Regions from separate parts of the Yersinia canariae genome, predicted to be linked through region 4. Evidence: predicted binding sites of a transcription regulator. Region 4 holds the regulator's gene; each other region holds the start of a gene.

Region 1 (4,651 bases), 1.2 Mb from region 4:
CGTAGTCAATTGCTCACAAGTTTCATTGTTTTCAATTGCACGTTTGATGATTTTGTCATCAACATCAGTAACATTGCGAACATACGTCAAAGAGTAACCTAAATAACGCAAATAGCGCGAAACGACGTCGAAAGCGACAAAAGTACGCCCATGCCCAATGTGACACAGGTCATAAATGGTGATCCCGCACACGTACATACCTATTTTACCGGCATGAATAGGCTTGAATTCCTCTTTTTGGCGACTCAGTGTATTAAAAATCTTTAGCATCGGGACATTCCGTGGTTTTTGTTTTTGCGATACGCATGGTTTAAAGGGATATCATCAGATTATGCGGCAAATCGGCTTCTGATACAGCACTTTTTCGCCTACAAAGGCGGCGTTTCGAGTGCTGACTCAATCTCACAGATATGATATAAGAGCCGTCTAAAGAGTTACGACTCATCTGTGAATACACTTATTACACTAGCAGGAATATTATTATGGTCACTTTTCATACTAATCACGGCGATATCGTCATCAACACCTTCGCGGATAAAGCGCCGGTTACCGTTGAAAACTTCCTGAACTACTGCCGTAAAGGTTTCTATGATAACACTATCTTCCACCGTGTTATCGATGGTTTCATGATTCAAGGCGGCGGTTTTGAGCCGGGCATGAACCAAAAAACAACTGACGCGCCTATTAAGAACGAAGCCAACAACGGTCTGAAAAACACCCGTGGCACCTTGGCAATGGCGCGTACCAACGACCCACACTCTGCTACAGCTCAGTTCTTTATTAACGTTGCCGACAACGACTTCCTGAACTTCCGCTCAGAGCGCCCAGATGGTTGGGGTTACTGTGTGTTCGCTGAAGTCACTGACGGTCTGGACGTAGTTGATAAAATCAAAAACGTTTCTACTGGCCGTAGCGGTATGCATCAAGATGTGCCAAAAGAAGATGTCATCATTAAAAGCGTTACTGTAAGCGAGTAATGACGGCTTAATGAGCACGCTTTTTATTGCTGATTTGCATCTTAGCATTCAGGAACCGGCAATTACTGCCGGTTTCCTGCATTTTATCCAGCGTGATGCTATTCATGCTGATGCGTTATATATCCTTGGCGATTTATTCGAGTCATGGATTGGCGATGATGACCCCGAGCCACTGTATCGGCAAATTGCTGCTGCGTTAAAATCACTCCAGCAACAGGGAGTGCCCTGCTATTTTATTCACGGTAACCGTGATTTTCTGCTCGGTAAACGCTTTGCTCTTGAAAGTGGCATGACCTTGCTACCGGAAGAAAAAGTTGTTGATTTGTATGGCCGTAAAATTGTTATTTTACATGGCGATACCTTATGTACCGATGATGCTGACTATCAGCATTTTCGCCGCCGGGTACACAACCCAATTATCCAAAAATTATTCCTGTGGCTGCCTCTGCGCTTCCGGTTACGCATTGCGGCTTATATGCGCAATCAAAGCCAGCAAAATAATAGCGGTAAATCGCAGCTGATTATGGATGTCAATCCGCAAGCCGTGATTGACACCTTCGAGCGGAATAATGTCAGTTGGATGATTCACGGGCACACTCATCGCCCTGATGTACATAATGTAAAATTACCCGGAGCAACAGCGCACCGTGCCGTTTTGGGCGCCTGGCATGTTGAAGGCTCAATGGTCAAAGTCACTCAAGAGAGTGTCGAGCTGATTAAATTCCCGTTTTAATCAACTTGTGGTCAATAATTACCGCACTATTTTTTCTTATCTTCACATAAAAAAACCGATAAAACCCACTAAAAGCCGCTACGCAACCGTTTTCCTCGCCTTTGGCTCATGATATGCTCTACGCCCTCTTCGCCAGTCACGATTTAGGTAACATCGTTCTGGCCGACGCTTGCGCAATCACAGGAGCTTTACACCCATGGGAGCTAACCTCGATTCGGCTTATGCAGCCGGGGTTAAAATCGCTATCGTAATGGGGTCCAAGAGTGACTGGGCCACCATGCAGTTCGCCGCCGACGTGCTCACCACGCTCAATGTCCCGTTCCATGTCGAAGTCGTTTCTGCACACCGAACCCCAGATAAACTGTTCAGTTTTGCCGAACAAGCCGATGCCAATGGCTTACATGTCATTATTGCAGGCGCGGGCGGTGCTGCTCACCTGCCGGGTATGTTGGCGGCTAAAACACTGGTGCCGGTCTTAGGTGTCCCAGTGCAAAGTGCGGCATTAAGTGGTGTCGACAGTTTGTATTCTATCGTGCAGATGCCGCGTGGCATTCCTGTGGGAACACTGGCAATTGGTAAAGCCGGTGCGGCGAATGCCGCATTGCTGGCAGCTCAAATACTGGCGCTGCATGATTCTGAATTGGCTGCGCGTTTAGCGGATTGGCGTAAAAACCAAACGGATGAAGTGTTGGATAATCCCGATCCGAGGGATGAAGCATGAAGCCGGTTTGCGTATTAGGCAATGGTCAGTTAGGCCGCATGTTGCGACAGGCCGGTGAGCCGCTGGGTATTGCAGTTTATCCGGTAGGATTAGATGCTGAACCGGAAGCCGTGCCCTATCAGCACAGTGTGATTACCGCCGAGATTGAGCGCTGGCCCGAAACAGCCTTAACACGCGAACTCGCCACACACACCGCTTTCGTTAACCGCGATATTTTCCCGCGTCTGGCTGATCGCCTGACTCAAAAGCAATTACTCGATAGTCTTAATTTAGCAACCGCGCCATGGCAATTGCTGGCAAGCGCCAGTGAATGGCCGCAAATTTTCGCTAAGCTGGGTGAATTGGCCATCGTGAAGCGCCGGGTGGGGGGGTATGACGGCCGTGGTCAGTGGCGTTTGCGCGCCGGTGAACATGAGAGTTTGCCAGCCGATGCTTATGGCGAATGCATTGTCGAGCAGGGAATTAATTTTTCCGGCGAAGTTTCATTGGTCGGCGCCCGCAGCCATCAAGGTAAATCCGTCTTTTACCCACTCACTCATAATCTGCATGAAGAGGGTATTCTGCGCATGAGTGTGGTGCGGCCTCAGCCAGATAGCCTTTTACAACCTAATCAATTACAACAGCAAGCTGAAAAGATGCTCTCCGCCATTATGGATGAGCTGAATTATGTTGGTGTGATGGCGATGGAATGTTTTATCGTCGGCGATAATTTGCTTATCAATGAACTGGCTCCACGGGTGCATAACAGTGGTCACTGGACCCAAAATGGGGCCTCAATCAGTCAGTTCGAACTGCATTTGCGCGCGATTTTGGATTTACCGCTGCCGACGCCGGTGGTGAATACCCCGTCGGCGATGGTCAATCTGATTGGTACGCCGGTGAATATCGAATGGCTGTCACTGCCATTGGTACACCTGCATTGGTATGAAAAAGAAGTGCGTGAGGGGCGCAAAGTGGGCCATTTGAACTTAAATGACCCCGATGGCGCGGCATTAAGCACGGCATTGGCAGCATTAGCGCCGCTGCTACCCGCAGAATATCAAAACGCCCTGCGCTGGGCACAAGATAAGCTGTAATTGAAGCGCGGGTAGCTTATGCCGCCCGCGTTATCTTTCTAATCCGTGTAATGGCGGAATAAAGCCCGCCCCTGCAACAATCTGGCCCCTAGCCAACCCCCACACAGTGACAGCAACAGTGCAGCAGCCAGTGGCAATGACCACCACATCACCCAGTTAGGTTGCCATGGAAAATCAAACACTAAGCGCTGTAAAGCCCAAAGTGCGGCTTCTGCCCCAATAGCGGCGGCCAGCCCCGCCACCAGCCCTAAGAGGGCAAATTCCCACCACAATGTGCCGCGCAGTAAGCGTTTACTTGCTCCGAGCGTCCGGTAGACCACCAACTCCTGACGGCGCTGGCGCATGCCGACCTGTATCTGTGCCAATAACAGTAAAGTGCCACAGATAATCACTAATACCACCATGACCTCCAGCGCCCGGCTAACCTGTTGCAGCACCTGCCCGACCTGTTTCAGCATCGCGCCAATATCCAGCAAGCTGAGTGTCGGGAACTGGCGATTCAGTTGAGTCAGAACCTCGCCATCCCCCTGATATCGGAAACTGGTCAGCCAGGTTTGTGGCTGCCCATCCAGCGCACCTGGCGGGAAAATAAAGTAGAAATTAGGACGAAGACTTTCCCAGTCTACCTGGCGAACACTGCTCACCGTGGCACCAAATGACTGAGTATCGCCACTGAATGTCAGCTTATCGCCGACGTTAATCCCCAGCCGGTCAGCAATCCCCTGTTCGATTGACACTTCATCCGCTTTTGGCGGCCATTGTCCTGCGGTCAGAATATTATGAGCGGGCAAATCTTGCTGCCAGGTCAGATTCAGCTCCCGATTCACCGCTTCGCCACCGGGTGCATCCTCGGCGACCCGCTCGGTCGCCAGTTGCTGATTAATTTCAGTCAAACGCACTCGGACGATAGGATAGAAAGTCGACGGAGTTATCTGATGTTGGGTCAGGAACTCCGTGACTTGCGGCACCTGTTGCGGTGTGATGTTTAATAAGAAATAATTCGGGCTATCCGGCGGCAATTGCTGTTGCCAGCGATCTAATAAATCCCCGCGCAGCACCAATAACAATGCTAACAGCATAAATGACAGTGAGAATGCCGCCAGTTGGGTCAAGGTCATCCACGGCTGACGCAATAATCGATTGA
Region 2 (4,651 bases), 350 kb from region 4:
AGCTATTCACCGTTTCTTCGACGAGAATGGGTACTTTTGGGTTTCAACACCACTTATCACTGCTTCTGATACTGAAGGCGCTGGTGAAATGTTCCGCGTATCAACGCTGGATCTGGAAAATCTGCCACGTACTGATACTGGTGCTGTCGATTTCAGCGAAGATTTCTTCGGTAAAGAAGCTTTCCTGACAGTATCCGGTCAGCTTAATGGTGAAACCTACGCCAGTGCATTATCCAAGGTTTACACTTTCGGCCCTACTTTCCGAGCTGAGAACTCCAACACCAGCCGTCATTTGGCCGAATTCTGGATGGTCGAGCCAGAAGTTGCTTTTGCTTCATTAGATGATGTCGCTGGTTTGGCAGAGAAAATGTTGAAATACGTTTTCCAAGCGGTATTGAACGAGCGTGCTGATGACATGAAGTTCTTTGCTGAGCGTGTAGATAAAGATGCCGTTGATCGTTTGCAGCGTTTTGTTACCTCAGACTTTGCTCAGGTTGACTACACCGACGCCATTGAGATCTTACTGGCATCCGGACAGAAATTTGAAAATGATGTCTCTTGGGGCATTGATTTATCTTCTGAGCATGAGCGTTATTTGGCTGAGAAACACTTTAAAGCGCCGGTTGTGGTTAAAAACTATCCAAAAGATATCAAAGCCTTCTATATGCGTATGAACGAAGATGGCAAAACCGTGGCAGCGATGGATATTCTCGCCCCGGGTATTGGCGAAATCATCGGTGGTTCACAGCGTGAAGAGCGTTTAGATGTTCTGGATGCGCGTCTGGCTGAAATGGGCCTCAATAAAGAAGATTATTGGTGGTATCGTGATCTTCGTCGCTATGGCACTGTGCCACATTCAGGTTTTGGCCTTGGATTTGAGCGTTTGATCTCCTACGTAACAGGGGTTCAAAACGTCCGGGACGTTATTCCATTCCCACGCACACCAAGAAATGCCAGTTTCTAAATTAGTCATTTAGAAAAAAATTGTATTTTTGTATAAATAAAAGCCAGCTCAGCTGGCTTTTGTCATTTTTTAAAGTTCGATCTGAGTCACAAAGTTCCCTGATATTTACATTTAGTAACACATAGTTTCCCAATGAAACATATTCAGGTAATTGGTAGCATTTTCGGTGTGGATTATAACCCTCGTGAATGGAACACTGCGTTCAGACACAGACGACACCAAACTCTCAACAATAGTTCCAAAAAAATTATTGGCGGCAGTGGCAGGTGTCCGAATAACACCAATGAGGGTAATAATAATGATGAAGCGCAATATTCTTGCAGTAGTAATCCCAGCACTGTTAGTAGCTGGCGCAGCTAATGCAGCAGAAATCTACAACAAAGACGGCAACAAACTTGACCTGTACGGTAAAGTTGACGCGCGTCACCAGTTCTCTGATAACGCTAAACAAGACGGCGACAAATCTTATGTTCGTTTTGGCTTCAAAGGCGAAACCCAAATTACTGACCAACTGACCGGTTACGGCCAGTGGGAATACAACATCCAAGCAAACAACACCGAAGGTGGTGATGCTCAAGATGGCAACGCAACACGTCTGGGCTTTGCTGGTCTGAAATTTGCTGAATTCGGTTCATTCGACTACGGCCGTAACTACGGCGTAATCTATGACGTCAACGCATGGACTGACATGCTGCCAGTGTTCGGTGGTGATTCAATCTCCAACTCTGACAACTTCATGACTGGCCGTTCTACTGGTCTGGCAACTTACCGTAACACTAACTTCTTCGGTCTGGTTGATGGCCTGAACTTTGCCCTGCAATACCAAGGCAAAAACGAACGTAATGGCGATGTTAAAGAATCAAATGGCGACGGCTTCGGCATGTCTTCCACTTATGATATCGGCTACGGCGTGAACTTCGGTGCTGGTTACTCTACTGCAAACCGTACTACTCTGCAGAAAGATGCTTCTACCGCTCCAGGCAACCAAGCTCAAGCATGGAACGTTGGTGCTAAATACGACGCAAACAACGTATACTTGGCTGTTATGTATGCTGAAACTCAGAACATGACTCCATACGGTACCGCAGCTAACACCATCGCGAACAAAACTCGTGACTTGGAAATTACTGCACAGTACCAATTCGACTTCGGTCTGCGTCCATCTTTAGGCTACGTTCAGTCTAAAGGCAAGGATCTGAATGACGCAACTGGCGACAACCATGACCTGTTGAAATATGTTTCTGTTGGTTCTTACTACTACTTCAACAAAAACATGTCTACCTATGTTGATTACAAAATCAACTTGCTGGATGAAGACACCTTCACTGTTAAAAACGGTCTGAACACTGACAACGTTGTTGGTGTTGGCTTGGTTTACCAGTTCTAAGTTAAACTTAATCAAGCAGTTTATCTGCTGACGTAAGTTAAAAAAAGACAGGGCTTCGGCTCTGTCTTTTTGTTTTTATCCTTGGCTGAAATAGGGATATTGCACTGCTGAACGTGTTATTTTGCCGATTTTTCACCCCGAAACTCCCCGCCTCACAACATTCATTTCTTTTTATCGCAAACGGTTGGCAAAGGCCGCAACTGGCGCTACCCTGATGGTTCTGTTTGCTTAACGCTAAGCCATGGAAGCCTCTGACATGTTTGAAAAAATCACTGCTGCACCTGCGGACCCCATTCTGGGCCTGACCGATATTTTCCGCGCGGATGACCGCCCTAATAAAATCAACCTGGGGATCGGTGTCTACAAAGACGAAACCGGGAAAACGCCAGTGCTGACCAGCGTAAAGAAAGCTGAGCAGTATTTGCTGGAAAATGAAGTCACCAAAAATTATTTGGGTATTGATGGCCTGCCGGTTTTCGCCAGCTGTACTCAGGAACTGCTGTTCGGGGCTGATAGCGCTATTATTGCTAATAAACGTGCTCGCACCGCTCAAACCCCTGGTGGTACTGGCGGATTACGTATCGCGGCCGATTTTATTGCCCATCAGACCAGCGCCAAACGTGTCTGGGTCAGTAATCCAAGCTGGCCAAATCATAAAAATATTTTCGCGGCTGCTGGTTTGGAAGTGGTTGAGTATGCTTATTATGACGCGGCAAATCATGCGCTGGACTTCGATGGGTTATTAAAGAGCCTGTCCGAAGCTCAAGCTGGCGACGTCGTGCTGTTCCATGGCTGCTGCCATAACCCGACGGGGATTGACCCAACAGAAGCTCAGTGGAGCCAATTAGCTGAACTGTCAGTGGCTAAGGGTTGGTTACCGCTGTTTGACTTCGCTTATCAAGGTTTTGCCAAAGGTTTGGAAGAAGATGCTCAAGGTTTGCGTATTTTCGCCGCCAAGCATCAAGAATTTATTGTTTGCAGTTCTTACTCCAAAAACTTCGGTCTTTATAATGAACGTGTTGGTGCTTGTACTGTGGTTGCCGCAAACAGTGAAGTAGCGGATATTACCTTTAGCCAAGTTAAAGCGGTCATTCGTGCTAACTATTCCAACCCGCCAGCTCATGGTGCTTCAGTGGTTGCGACCATACTAAGCAACCCTGCCCTGCGTGCTATTTGGGAACAAGAACTGACTGATATGCGCCAGCGTATTCACCGTATGCGCCAATTGTTTGTTAATACTTTGCAGGAAAAAGGCGCTAAGCTAGATTTCAGCTTTATCATCAACCAAAATGGTATGTTCTCGTTCAGTGGCCTGACCAAAGACCAAGTTCTGCGTTTACGCAATGAATTCGCGGTTTATGCAGTAAATTCTGGTCGTGTAAACGTTGCAGGTATGACACCGGACAACATGGCGCCATTGTGTGAAGCTATCGTTGCAGTGCTCTAATTAACTCACTGTGACAGGTTATAAAAAGGGTGCCTTAGGCGCCCTTTTATTTTATCCACCAGCCAATAATCTTAATGGAATAAATATTTAGCAAACTCGTTCATGGGCATAGGTCGCCCATACATATAGCCCTGTAGGTAATCCACATTATGGGCTTGTAAATAACGCATTTGAGTTTCGTTTTCGACTCCCTCGGCAATAGTTTGTAACCCTAGCCGAGTGGCGAGATCAATTACATTGCCCACAATGTGACTCGACAAAGCATCTGAACCAATCATTCCGACAAAGCTTTGGTCAATCTTGAGAAAATCAACTTTAAACTTTTGCAGGTAAGTCAGACTTGAATGCCCGGTACCAAAGTCATCGATAGCAATAAAGACGCCTAAAGCATGAAGTTCAGCAAATAATTTATCTGTGGTCGCATCTGCAACAATCAATTTTCGCTCAGTTAATTCCAACGTAATATTGATTTTATTACCGCCAAAAGCTTGAATAAACTTACGACAGTCGTCTACAAGACTAAGGTCACGGCAATGATTGGCACTGATATTAAAGCCGAAGTGGAAGCCTTCAGGTAATTGATTTACATAAGGCGCAAATTTTGCGCTGACTTGTTGCATAATAGAGCGAGTCATCGGCACGATAAGTTCACTGTCCTCCGCCATCGGAATGAAGTGATTCGGTTGAATTAAACCCTGCTCCGGGTGCCGCCAGCGCATTAAAACTTCACAGCCAATCCAGCATTGTTCCTTACCACTGACAATCGGTTGCAGGTAAGGAATAAATTCGTTATTTTCTAATGCCTGTTTTAATATCTGAGTAGGTGATGCTCCCCTTCCAGATAACCAGAAGA
Region 3 (4,651 bases), 1.0 Mb from region 4:
AACTCCTCATTAAACAAGGCCGCCAGCGCATCGTCACCCAAGGATTGAATATCAACTTGTACACCGCAATGACCTGCAAAAGCCATCTCAGCCAGTGTCACTAACAGGCCGCCGTCAGAGCGGTCGTGATAAGCCAACAAGGCCTGATCAGTGACCAAACGTTGCATTGCATTGAAGAAGCCAGCCAGCTGTTGCACGTCGCGCACATCAGCCGGTTTATCCCCTAACTGGCGATAAACCTGAGTCAATGCCGTGGCCCCCAGCGCATTATGGCCCGCGCCCAGATCAATCAGCAGCAACGCGTTGTCGCCCTTATCTGTGCGCAACTGTGGGGTCACCGTGTGACGGACATCTTCGATGCGGGCGAAAGCAGTGATCACCAATGACAACGGCGAGGTCATTTCGCGCTGCTCGCCACCTTCCTGCCAGCGGGTCTTCATCGACATAGAGTCTTTGCCCACTGGGATGGTAATCTCCAGCGCCGGGCATAATTCTTCGCCCACTGCGCGCACTGCGTCATATAAGCCGGCATCTTCACCGGGGTGACCGGCCGCAGACATCCAGTTAGCAGACAGTTTAATCCGCTTGAGTTCGCCAATTTGCGTCGCCGCGATATTGGTCAATGCTTCGCCAACCGCCAAACGGGCGGAAGCCGCAAAGTCCAGCAAAGCCACGGGCGCACGTTCGCCCAGAGACATCGCCTCGCCATAGTAACTGTCCAGACTGGCGCTGGTTACCGCGCAGTCAGCCACTGGGATCTGCCATGGGCCAACCATCTGATCACGGGTCACCATACCGGTTACGGTGCGGTCACCAATAGTGATGAGGAAGGTTTTCTCCGCCACGGCCGGCAAATGCATCACGCGTTTTACCGCATCAGCAATATTGATTTCGGCCCGTTGCAGAGCATCACCCTGAGCTTGCAGGCGGGTGACATCACGCAGCATTTTCGGCGTTTTGCCTAACAGCACATCCAGCGGCATATCAATTGGTTGGTTATCGAAATGGCGGTCATTCAGGGTCAGATGCAACTCTTCCGTGGCTTCACCAATAACCGCATAAGGGGCGCGTTCACGGCGGCAAATCTCATCAAACTGGGCCATCTGCGCAGGAGCGATCGCCATGACGTAACGTTCCTGAGACTCGTTACACCACACTTCCAGCGGGCTCATGCCCGGCTCGTCATTAAGAATGTCACGCAGCTCAAAGCGGCCGCCACGACCGCCGTCACTGACCAATTCTGGCATAGCGTTGGACAAACCGCCGGCCCCGACATCATGAATGAACAGGATTGGGTTGTGGTCCCCTAACTGCCAGCAGCGGTCAATCACTTCCTGACAGCGGCGTTCCATTTCCGGGTTATCGCGCTGGACGGAAGCAAAATCCAGATCCGCATCAGACTGGCCGGATGCCATAGAAGAAGCCGCGCCGCCGCCCAGACCGATATTCATCGATGGGCCACCGAGCACCACCAGCTTGGCACCCACGGTGATTTCACCTTTTTGCACATGATTGGCGCGAATATTGCCAATCCCACCAGCCAGCATGATGGGCTTATGATAGCCACGTAGCTCAGTGCCGTTATGGCTGTTTACGCGCTCTTCATAGGTGCGGAAATAACCCAGCAGCGCCGGGCGACCAAATTCATTGTTAAATGCCGCGCCACCCAGTGGGCCTTCGGTCATGATATCCAATGCAGTAACAATGCGGTCCGGCTTGCCGAAATTCTCTTCCCACGGCTGTTCAAAGCCGGGAATACGCAAGTTAGACACGGAGAAGCCCACCAAACCGGCTTTCGGCTTAGCACCGCGCCCGGTGGCACCTTCATCACGAATCTCACCACCCGAGCCGGTAGCGGCACCCGGCCACGGAGAAATCGCCGTCGGGTGATTATGAGTTTCCACTTTCATCAGGATATGCGCCTCTTCCTGATGGTAGCCATACACCCCATTTTCGGGCGCAGCAAAGAAGCGCCCAACCTGAGAACCTTCCATTACCGCGGCATTGTCTTTATAGGCAGACAGCACGTAATCCGGTGTATGTTCAAAGGTATTTTTGATCATTTTGAACAGCGATTTTGGCTGCTCAACACCATCAATTTTCCAGTCCGCATTAAAAATCTTATGACGGCAATGCTCAGAGTTGGCCTGAGCAAACATATACAGCTCGATATCCGTCGGGTTGCGCCCCAGACCAGTAAAGGCTGCCAGCAGATAATCAATTTCATCGGGAGCCAGTGCCAGGCCCAATTTGATATTGGCCTGATCCAGTGCACTGCGGCCCTGAGCCAGAATATCCACCCGTTGTACCGGGGCTGGCTGGTGGTGAGAGAACAGTTGCGCGGCTTGCTGTAAATCAGTGAAGACCGTTTCCATCATGCGGTCGTGCAGCAGTGCCGACAATTGCTGCCATTGATTTTCGGTCAGATTCGGGCCTTGTATATAGAAAGCCAGACCGCGCTCTAAACGCAAAACCTGCGGCAATGCACAGTTGTGTGCAATATCAGTCGCTTTGGAAGACCATGGAGAAATTGTCCCCGGCCTTGGGGTCACCAGCAGTAAACGCCCTTCTGGCGCATGTTCGGGGAGAGAGGGTCCATACTTGAGCAGCCGCTGGAGTCTGGCGTGTTCGTCAGCGCTCAATGGGGCGCTAACATCGGCAAAGTGAACATATTCGGCGTAAATGTCATCTACTGGCAGATGAGCATCCTGGCAACGGGACAGCAGTTTGGTAATACGAAAAGCCGACAAAGCGGGCGAACCACGCAGTATTTCCATAATCTAAGTTTCTCTCGTCTTCGAAGCGACTGGGACAGCACTTCATTGGGCGCAACAGGGGAAAACGCGCGCCATTATAGTGAATCTAAGCCGCCGACGAAACCGTTTGCGTAGCTATTATTCATAATTGCGTCAGAAACCTCGGTGAGAGATATCCGTTGAATGCCGGATAAATAGCTAGCAATTAAAGTTGCACACTGACGATTTGTTGCGCAAAATGCCACTCCACTGGGGATTTAACCATGTCGATTTTCAGCTTCATGACACACATATAAAGAGCGCTGCCGAGAGATAACTATTTGACGCGCATAAAATTAAATTACTTTGTTATCGGTGTAATCGCCTTACTTCTGGCCCTCGCGCTGTGGCCTAATATTCCCTGGCGCAGTAGTCAAGAAGGGCAACTGGACCGTATAAAAGCCCGTGGCGAACTGCGAGTTGGCACAATAAGTTCACCGCTTATCTACTCTACCGGAAAGGATGGCCCTTCCGGTCTCGACTATGAGCTGGCAAAACGTTTTGCTGACTATCTGGGGGTTAAGTTGGTGGTGACCCCACATCATAATATCAACGATCTATTTGATGCTTTAGATAGCGATGATGCAGACCTGATTGCTGCCGGGCTAATTTATAACAGCGAACGTCTTAACCGGGCGCGCACCGGCCCTGCCTATTATTCTGTCTCACAACAGTTGGTCTACCGGTTGGGGGCTACACGGCCAAAATCATTCAGTGACCTGAAAGGCCAGTTGATTGTGGCTTCCGGTTCGGCCCATATGACGACCTTAAAGCAGCTTAAACAGACCAAATACCCCGACCTTAACTGGGGCTCGTCCGTTGACCGCTCTGGAAAAGAGTTATTGGAGCAAGTCGCTGATGGTAAGCTCGATTATACCCTCGGGGATTCCGTCACCATTGCCCTGCTGCAACGCATTCACCCGCAATTAGCCGTAGCATTTGACGTCACAGATGAAGAACCGGTGACTTGGTATTTCCAACAGAGCAATGATGACAGCCTGTATGCGGCGATGCTTGATTTCTACAGTCAGACGGTGGAAGACGGCAGTTTGGCGCGTCTGGAGGAAAAATATCTCGGCCATGTCGGCAGTTTTGATTATGTCGATACCAAAACATTTCTTTCCGCCATCGACGCCGTATTGCCCTCTTTCCGGCCATTGTTTGAAAAACATGCCGGTGAAATTGACTGGCAACTACTGGCCGCAATCGCTTACCAGGAATCCCATTGGAATCCACAAGCTACCTCCCCCACCGGGGTGCGCGGCTTGATGATGCTCACGCGAGCAACTGCCAGTGGCTTGGGAGTCAAAGACAGGATTGATCCCGAAGAGAGCATTAAAGGCGGCTCGGTTTACTTACAGCGGTTAATGCAAAAAGTGCCGGATACCATTCCTGAAGATGAACGCATTTGGTTCGCGCTGGCGGCATATAACTTGGGTTACGGCCATATGCTTGATGCCCGCAAGCTGACCAAAAGCCAAAATGGCAATCCCGACAGTTGGGTTGACGTAAAAATGCGGCTACCAATGTTGAGCCAAAAACGCTACTACCCGAGCACCACTTATGGTTACGCCCGGGGTCATGAAGCCTATAACTATGTCGAAAACATTCGCCGCTATCAGGTCAGTCTGGAAGGATACTTGCAGGAAAAAGAGAAAAAAGCTGCACAACATGCTGCTATTGAGGCCGAACTGGGTAAAGGTTACCCGGTGGTCGGCCCCGGCTGGTCAATCAATAATTAGTGAGATGGCGAGATAACTCATTGATCATTCGATACCCGCATGGCGAGTTTCAACGCTTTTTGTTGCTCGCGCCGCAAGCGAAAAAACGCACTCAATTGGTGGGAGCAAGCATCA
Region 4 (4,651 bases):
TTTGTCATTGAAATTAATGGCGGGGGGCATTCTATCCGGCGAGATATTCTGTTGTGAAACGGTAATATTTGCGACATGCTATCAAAAAAATTGATATCAATTATTTCGTGTGCGTGAGGCGAAAAATCATGTGGTCAGAATATTCATTGGATGTGGTGGATGCAGTTGCGCGTACAGGAAGTTTCAGCGCAGCCGCACAAGAATTGCACCGAGTGCCGTCTGCGGTCAGTTATACCGTGCGCCAATTAGAGGAATGGTTGGCTGTGCCCTTATTTACGCGGCGTCATCGGGACGTAGAATTGACTGAAGCGGGCCGGGTTTTTATCAAGGAAGCCCGAGATGTTATCAAAAAAATGAATAGCACACGCCGCCAGTGTCAGCAAGTCGCGAATGGTTGGCGCGGGCAATTAAATATCGTGGTCGATAAAATCGTCAAACCACAACGTAGCCGTCGTTTAGTGCAGGATTTTTATCGCCATTTCCCCGATATCGAACTGCGAGTGCGTTATGAGGTGTTTAATGGTGTCTGGGATGCGCTGGTGGATGGGCAGGCTGATATGGCGATTGGTGCAACTCGCGCTATTCCTGTTGGTGGGCGGTTTGTCTTTCGCGACATGGGTTTCTTGACCTGGCTTTGTGTGGTGAGTGTTAATCACCCCTTAGCCCATTTAACCGGGCCGCTTAATGATGACCAGCTGCGGCCTTATCCCTCATTGTGCCTGGAAGATACGGCGCGAAATTTGCCGAAACGAGATACTTGGACATTAGATAACCAACAGCGATTGGTCGCACCGGATTGGGCGACGGGAATCGACTGTTTGTGTGAAGGGTTATGTATCGGAATGGTTCCTGCGCATATGGTATCTCCATTGATTCAACAAGGGAAATTGGCGGTATTAACACTGACAGAACCCCTGCCTGACAGCCCGTGTTGCTTGACGTGGGATCAGAATAATCACTCACCGGCCTTAGCATGGATGCTGGCGTATTTGGGTGACAGTGTCACGCTAAATAATGAGTGGTTAAAAGATGATAATGATGTCACGTAGGGCGGCGGGCAGCAGGATTAGCTGCCGGTAGCATGCGGCGCTACCGGCATAGGCAAGATTAACGGCGATAATCGCGGAATGGGCCATCAGCAACAGACCGGCGCTCAACCAACTTAGGATGCACTTCAATTGTTTGCGGGTCTTCGCGTTTACTGATAATACGGTCGAGCAACATGGCAAAAGCGGTTTCGCCCAATCTCTCTTTTGGCTGATGAATTGTGGTCAGCGCAGGTGAGAAATACCGGGCATTACGGACATTGTCATAGCCAATCACCGAAATATCTTGTGGCACCCGCAGGCCCAACTCATCCGCAGCACATATTGCGCCCATGGCCATAATATCGCCGCCACAGAACACCGCGGTCGGGCGATGTTTTTGTGTCAGAATTTGGTGCATGGCCTTATAACCGGATTCGGGTTCAAAATCGCCCTGAACCACCCACTCATCACGTAATTCGATATTGGCTTCCTCTAGTGCTTTCAGGAAGCCCTGATGGCGACCACCGCCAGTATTACGGGATAATTGGCCAGGAATAGCGCCAATATCTCGATGACCGCGCTCAATAAGATAACGGCCGGCTAAATAGCCGCCTTCAAAAGCATTATCAATAATCGAGTCGGTAAAATCACCGCGAGCAGTACCCCAGTCCATCACAACCATGGGGATATTGCGATAATCTTCTAACATTCCCAGTAATTGCTCAGGATATTCAGAACACATCACCAATAATCCATCGACACGTTTTTGCGCCAGCATGGCCAGATAGGCTTTTTGTTTATCCAGATTATTATGTGAATTACATAAAATCAGGGTGTAACCTTTGCTATAACAGCTATTTTCAACTGCTTCGATCACCTCAGCGAAATAGGGCGCTTCACTGGATGTTGCCAACAAGCCAATTGATTTCGTGTGATTCACTTTCAAGCTACGGGCCACAGCACTGGGCGAATAATGCAGCTCTTTAATGGCCGCCCACACTGCGGCCTTAGTATTTTCGGCGACGAAACGAGTTTTATTGATAACGTGCGAAACGGTGGTGGTAGACACACCCGCGTGTTTGGCCACATCTTTAATCGTTGCCATAAAAAGAATGACTCCTAAGCTCACCTGTTACAACAGGTCAGTATTATGTTAATCGTTTGCCTGCATGACTCGAACACCGCTCAGACAGAAACACAATAGTGGGCTGGAGAGCGAAGTCAGATGGTCGTCTGAGAGTATTTATTGGACGTTATTAGTCGGCATACAGTTATGAACTGCGAATTTTGGCTGATCTGGAGGAAAAGTGGAAGAGGTAATCAATGTTATAAAGTGCGTAATGAGCACAAGATTTTTTTTCTTAACTGTGGGAAAATAATTTAACGCACTAATTATGTGCCTTTACCCTACTATACTCTCAATAATGCGGGTAGCAGGAAGGTGGCAAGCGGATGAATCTCGGTGAGTTTACTGTCGTAAATGATTCGGATGATTGCGCGTAGCCAACACCATTGCTACTGAAAGTATGATGAGTATAAAAATTAACCGGCTGAGGAGTTGTTATGGATACCAATCTGAAAATGTCGCTGATTACGACTGTTGGTGCGCTGGCAATGATTATTGCTTTTAGCTTCGTGGCGGTCATGAATTAATTAAACCGCTTGCCGGTGTGAAGTGATAAGTAGGGCGGTTAATCCGCCCTTAATTATGTCTAGAGAAATACCCGCCATCTTTCAAAATACAGGGTTGCTGGTCGCCTCACTCACCCAACTCATTGTGTTATTTCAATTCCTTGGGCTTATTTTATAACCACCTATCTGCAACTTGAAATCTATTGGGTATCACGTCAACACGATTGACTATTTCTTTTGCTGAATTAGGCTAAATTTTTCTCAACGAAAGACCAATTCACCAGCGCCCAGAAGTTCTCCAGATATTTTGGTCGCGCATTACGGTAATCAATATAGTAAGCGTGTTCCCATACATCTACAGTCAACAGCGGCTTATCTTGGGTCGTCAGCGGTGTGGCGGCATTGGATGTACTGACAATAGCCAGAGTGCCATCCGCTTTTTTGACCAGCCACGTCCAGCCCGCACCAAAGTTTTTCACTGCTGCATCAGTAAATTGCGCTTTAAATTCAGCGAAAGAACCGAAGGATTTATTAATGGCCTCGGCGACTTTGCCTGTTGGCTCGCCACCACCATTAGGTGACAAACAGTGCCAATAAAAGGTGTGATTCCAGACTTGAGCTGCATTATTAAAGATGCCGCCGCTGGAGGTTTTGACAATCTCTTCCAGGCTTTTACCGGCAAACTCGGTATCTTTAATCAGATTATTGAGGTTGACCACATAGGTGTTGTGGTGCTTGCCGTAATGGTATTCCAGCGTTTCAGCAGAAATGTGCGGTTCCAGTGCATTTTGTGCATAAGGTAATGCCGGTAATTCAAAAGACATAGCTCTCTCCTTTCGGGGTTGCTCAGGGTGTTTGCTCCTCAAATCCGATCATTAGCAATCGCTAAGAAGGGTGAGGGGCGGTTAAAATCGTAATTGTTGTATTTTTGTTGTGGGTATTAATCTTAACAACTTTCTACAGGAATGACAGATATAACCATACAGTTTGATGGGGAATGGCTGAAGGTTAGACACTGAAATAATGTCATTGAAGGGCCGCGCACCCAATAGGCCACTGGGTGCGGATTGCGAGATTAGCGGATGGTTTTTGGTGTCACGACGCGACGAGCGCCGACATAATGATCTTGCCAATAGTCATTATTGAGCATACTGATGCGAATTTCTTCCCCGGTTCGTGGGGACTGAATAAATTTACCATTGCCTAAATAAACCCCGACATGATCAGCAACACCGCGGTTGGCTATATTGAAGAATACTAAATCACCACTTTCTAATTCAGCCCGTTTTACCGGAGCGGCATCACGTAAATGATACATTTCATTCGCTGTACGTGGCATTTTTATTCTGATGACATCTTTATAGGCATAATAAATAAGCCCGCTGCAGTCAAAACCTGTATTAGGCGAGGTGCCGCCCCAACGATAAGGTTTGCCGACTTGCTTCATCAGTTTACTCATTGCGGTCTGTTTGGCGTGCTGGTAGCGTTTTTTATGTGCAGGAGTGAGCTTTATTTTATTATTTGCCGCTAATTCGGTATCAGCTTTACCTTGGGCCTTATTTCGGTGACGGCCATAAGCGACTTTTTCTGTTTTGCTCACGGCGGCTTTTTTATTAGCCGCCGTTTTAATAGGAGATGTTTTATTCGCCACCGTTTTATTGTTATTTAATTTCTTATTGGCGGGTTTACTAACTTCTTGCGCTTTCTTCTTAATGGTTTTGCTGGCTGTGGCGGCTGTTTTTTTCTTATCGCTGTTGGTCGTTGTTTTATTTGCGCTGTTTTTACTGGCGGTTTTATTGTTATCAACTTTAGTTTTTTTGATGTTTTTATCAGCTTTACGTTTTTTACGATCATCAGGGCTGGCCTGACTGATTTGACCTTTTTTTTGCTCAGCCGAGACGTGAGCCTGCGGCGACGCATGCGCGAGGTTTAGAAATAGCTGGGTAAACAGCAGCACAAACAGCGTAAGTATTAAACGCATAATAACGCTA

The links. The regulator PurR, encoded in region 4, represses purine synthesis genes. The targets are predictions, from matches to a motif close to CANGCAAACGTTTGCNTG.
Region 1: the regulator PurR is predicted to act here: its motif matches at 1,790-1,807, upstream of purE (5-(carboxyamino)imidazole ribonucleotide mutase).
Region 2: the regulator PurR is predicted to act here: its motif matches at 2,525-2,542, upstream of F0T03_RS08510 (amino acid aminotransferase).
Region 3: the regulator PurR is predicted to act here: its motif matches at 2,873-2,890, upstream of purL (phosphoribosylformylglycinamidine synthase).

The regions. Positions count from the first base shown of each region.
Region 1 covers NZ_CP043727.1:3,364,958-3,369,608, forward strand. Annotated here, with positions in the region: gene cysS (cysteine--tRNA ligase) at 1-270, opposite strand, end outside; gene ppiB (peptidylprolyl isomerase B) at 483-977, shown strand; gene F0T03_RS15605 (UDP-2,3-diacylglucosamine diphosphatase) at 988-1,710, shown strand; gene purE (5-(carboxyamino)imidazole ribonucleotide mutase) at 1,907-2,431, shown strand; gene purK (5-(carboxyamino)imidazole ribonucleotide synthase) at 2,428-3,507, shown strand; gene ybbP (putative ABC transporter permease subunit YbbP) at 3,546-4,651, opposite strand, start outside.
Region 2 covers NZ_CP043727.1:1,839,916-1,844,566, reverse strand. Annotated here, with positions in the region: gene asnS (asparagine--tRNA ligase) at 1-964, shown strand, start outside; gene ompF (porin OmpF) at 1,266-2,351, shown strand; gene F0T03_RS08510 (amino acid aminotransferase) at 2,608-3,798, shown strand; gene F0T03_RS08505 (EAL domain-containing protein) at 3,870-4,651, opposite strand, start outside.
Region 3 covers NZ_CP043727.1:1,185,302-1,189,952, reverse strand. Annotated here, with positions in the region: gene purL (phosphoribosylformylglycinamidine synthase) at 1-2,777, opposite strand, end outside; gene mltF (membrane-bound lytic murein transglycosylase MltF) at 3,077-4,537, shown strand; gene tadA (tRNA adenosine(34) deaminase TadA) at 4,555-4,651, opposite strand, start outside.
Region 4 covers NZ_CP043727.1:2,188,047-2,192,697, forward strand. Annotated here, with positions in the region: gene punR (DNA-binding transcriptional activator PunR) at 129-1,049, shown strand; gene purR (HTH-type transcriptional repressor PurR) at 1,108-2,133, opposite strand; gene cydH (cytochrome bd-I oxidase subunit CydH) at 2,592-2,681, shown strand; gene sodB (superoxide dismutase [Fe]) at 2,906-3,484, opposite strand; gene F0T03_RS10140 (C40 family peptidase) at 3,736-4,641, opposite strand.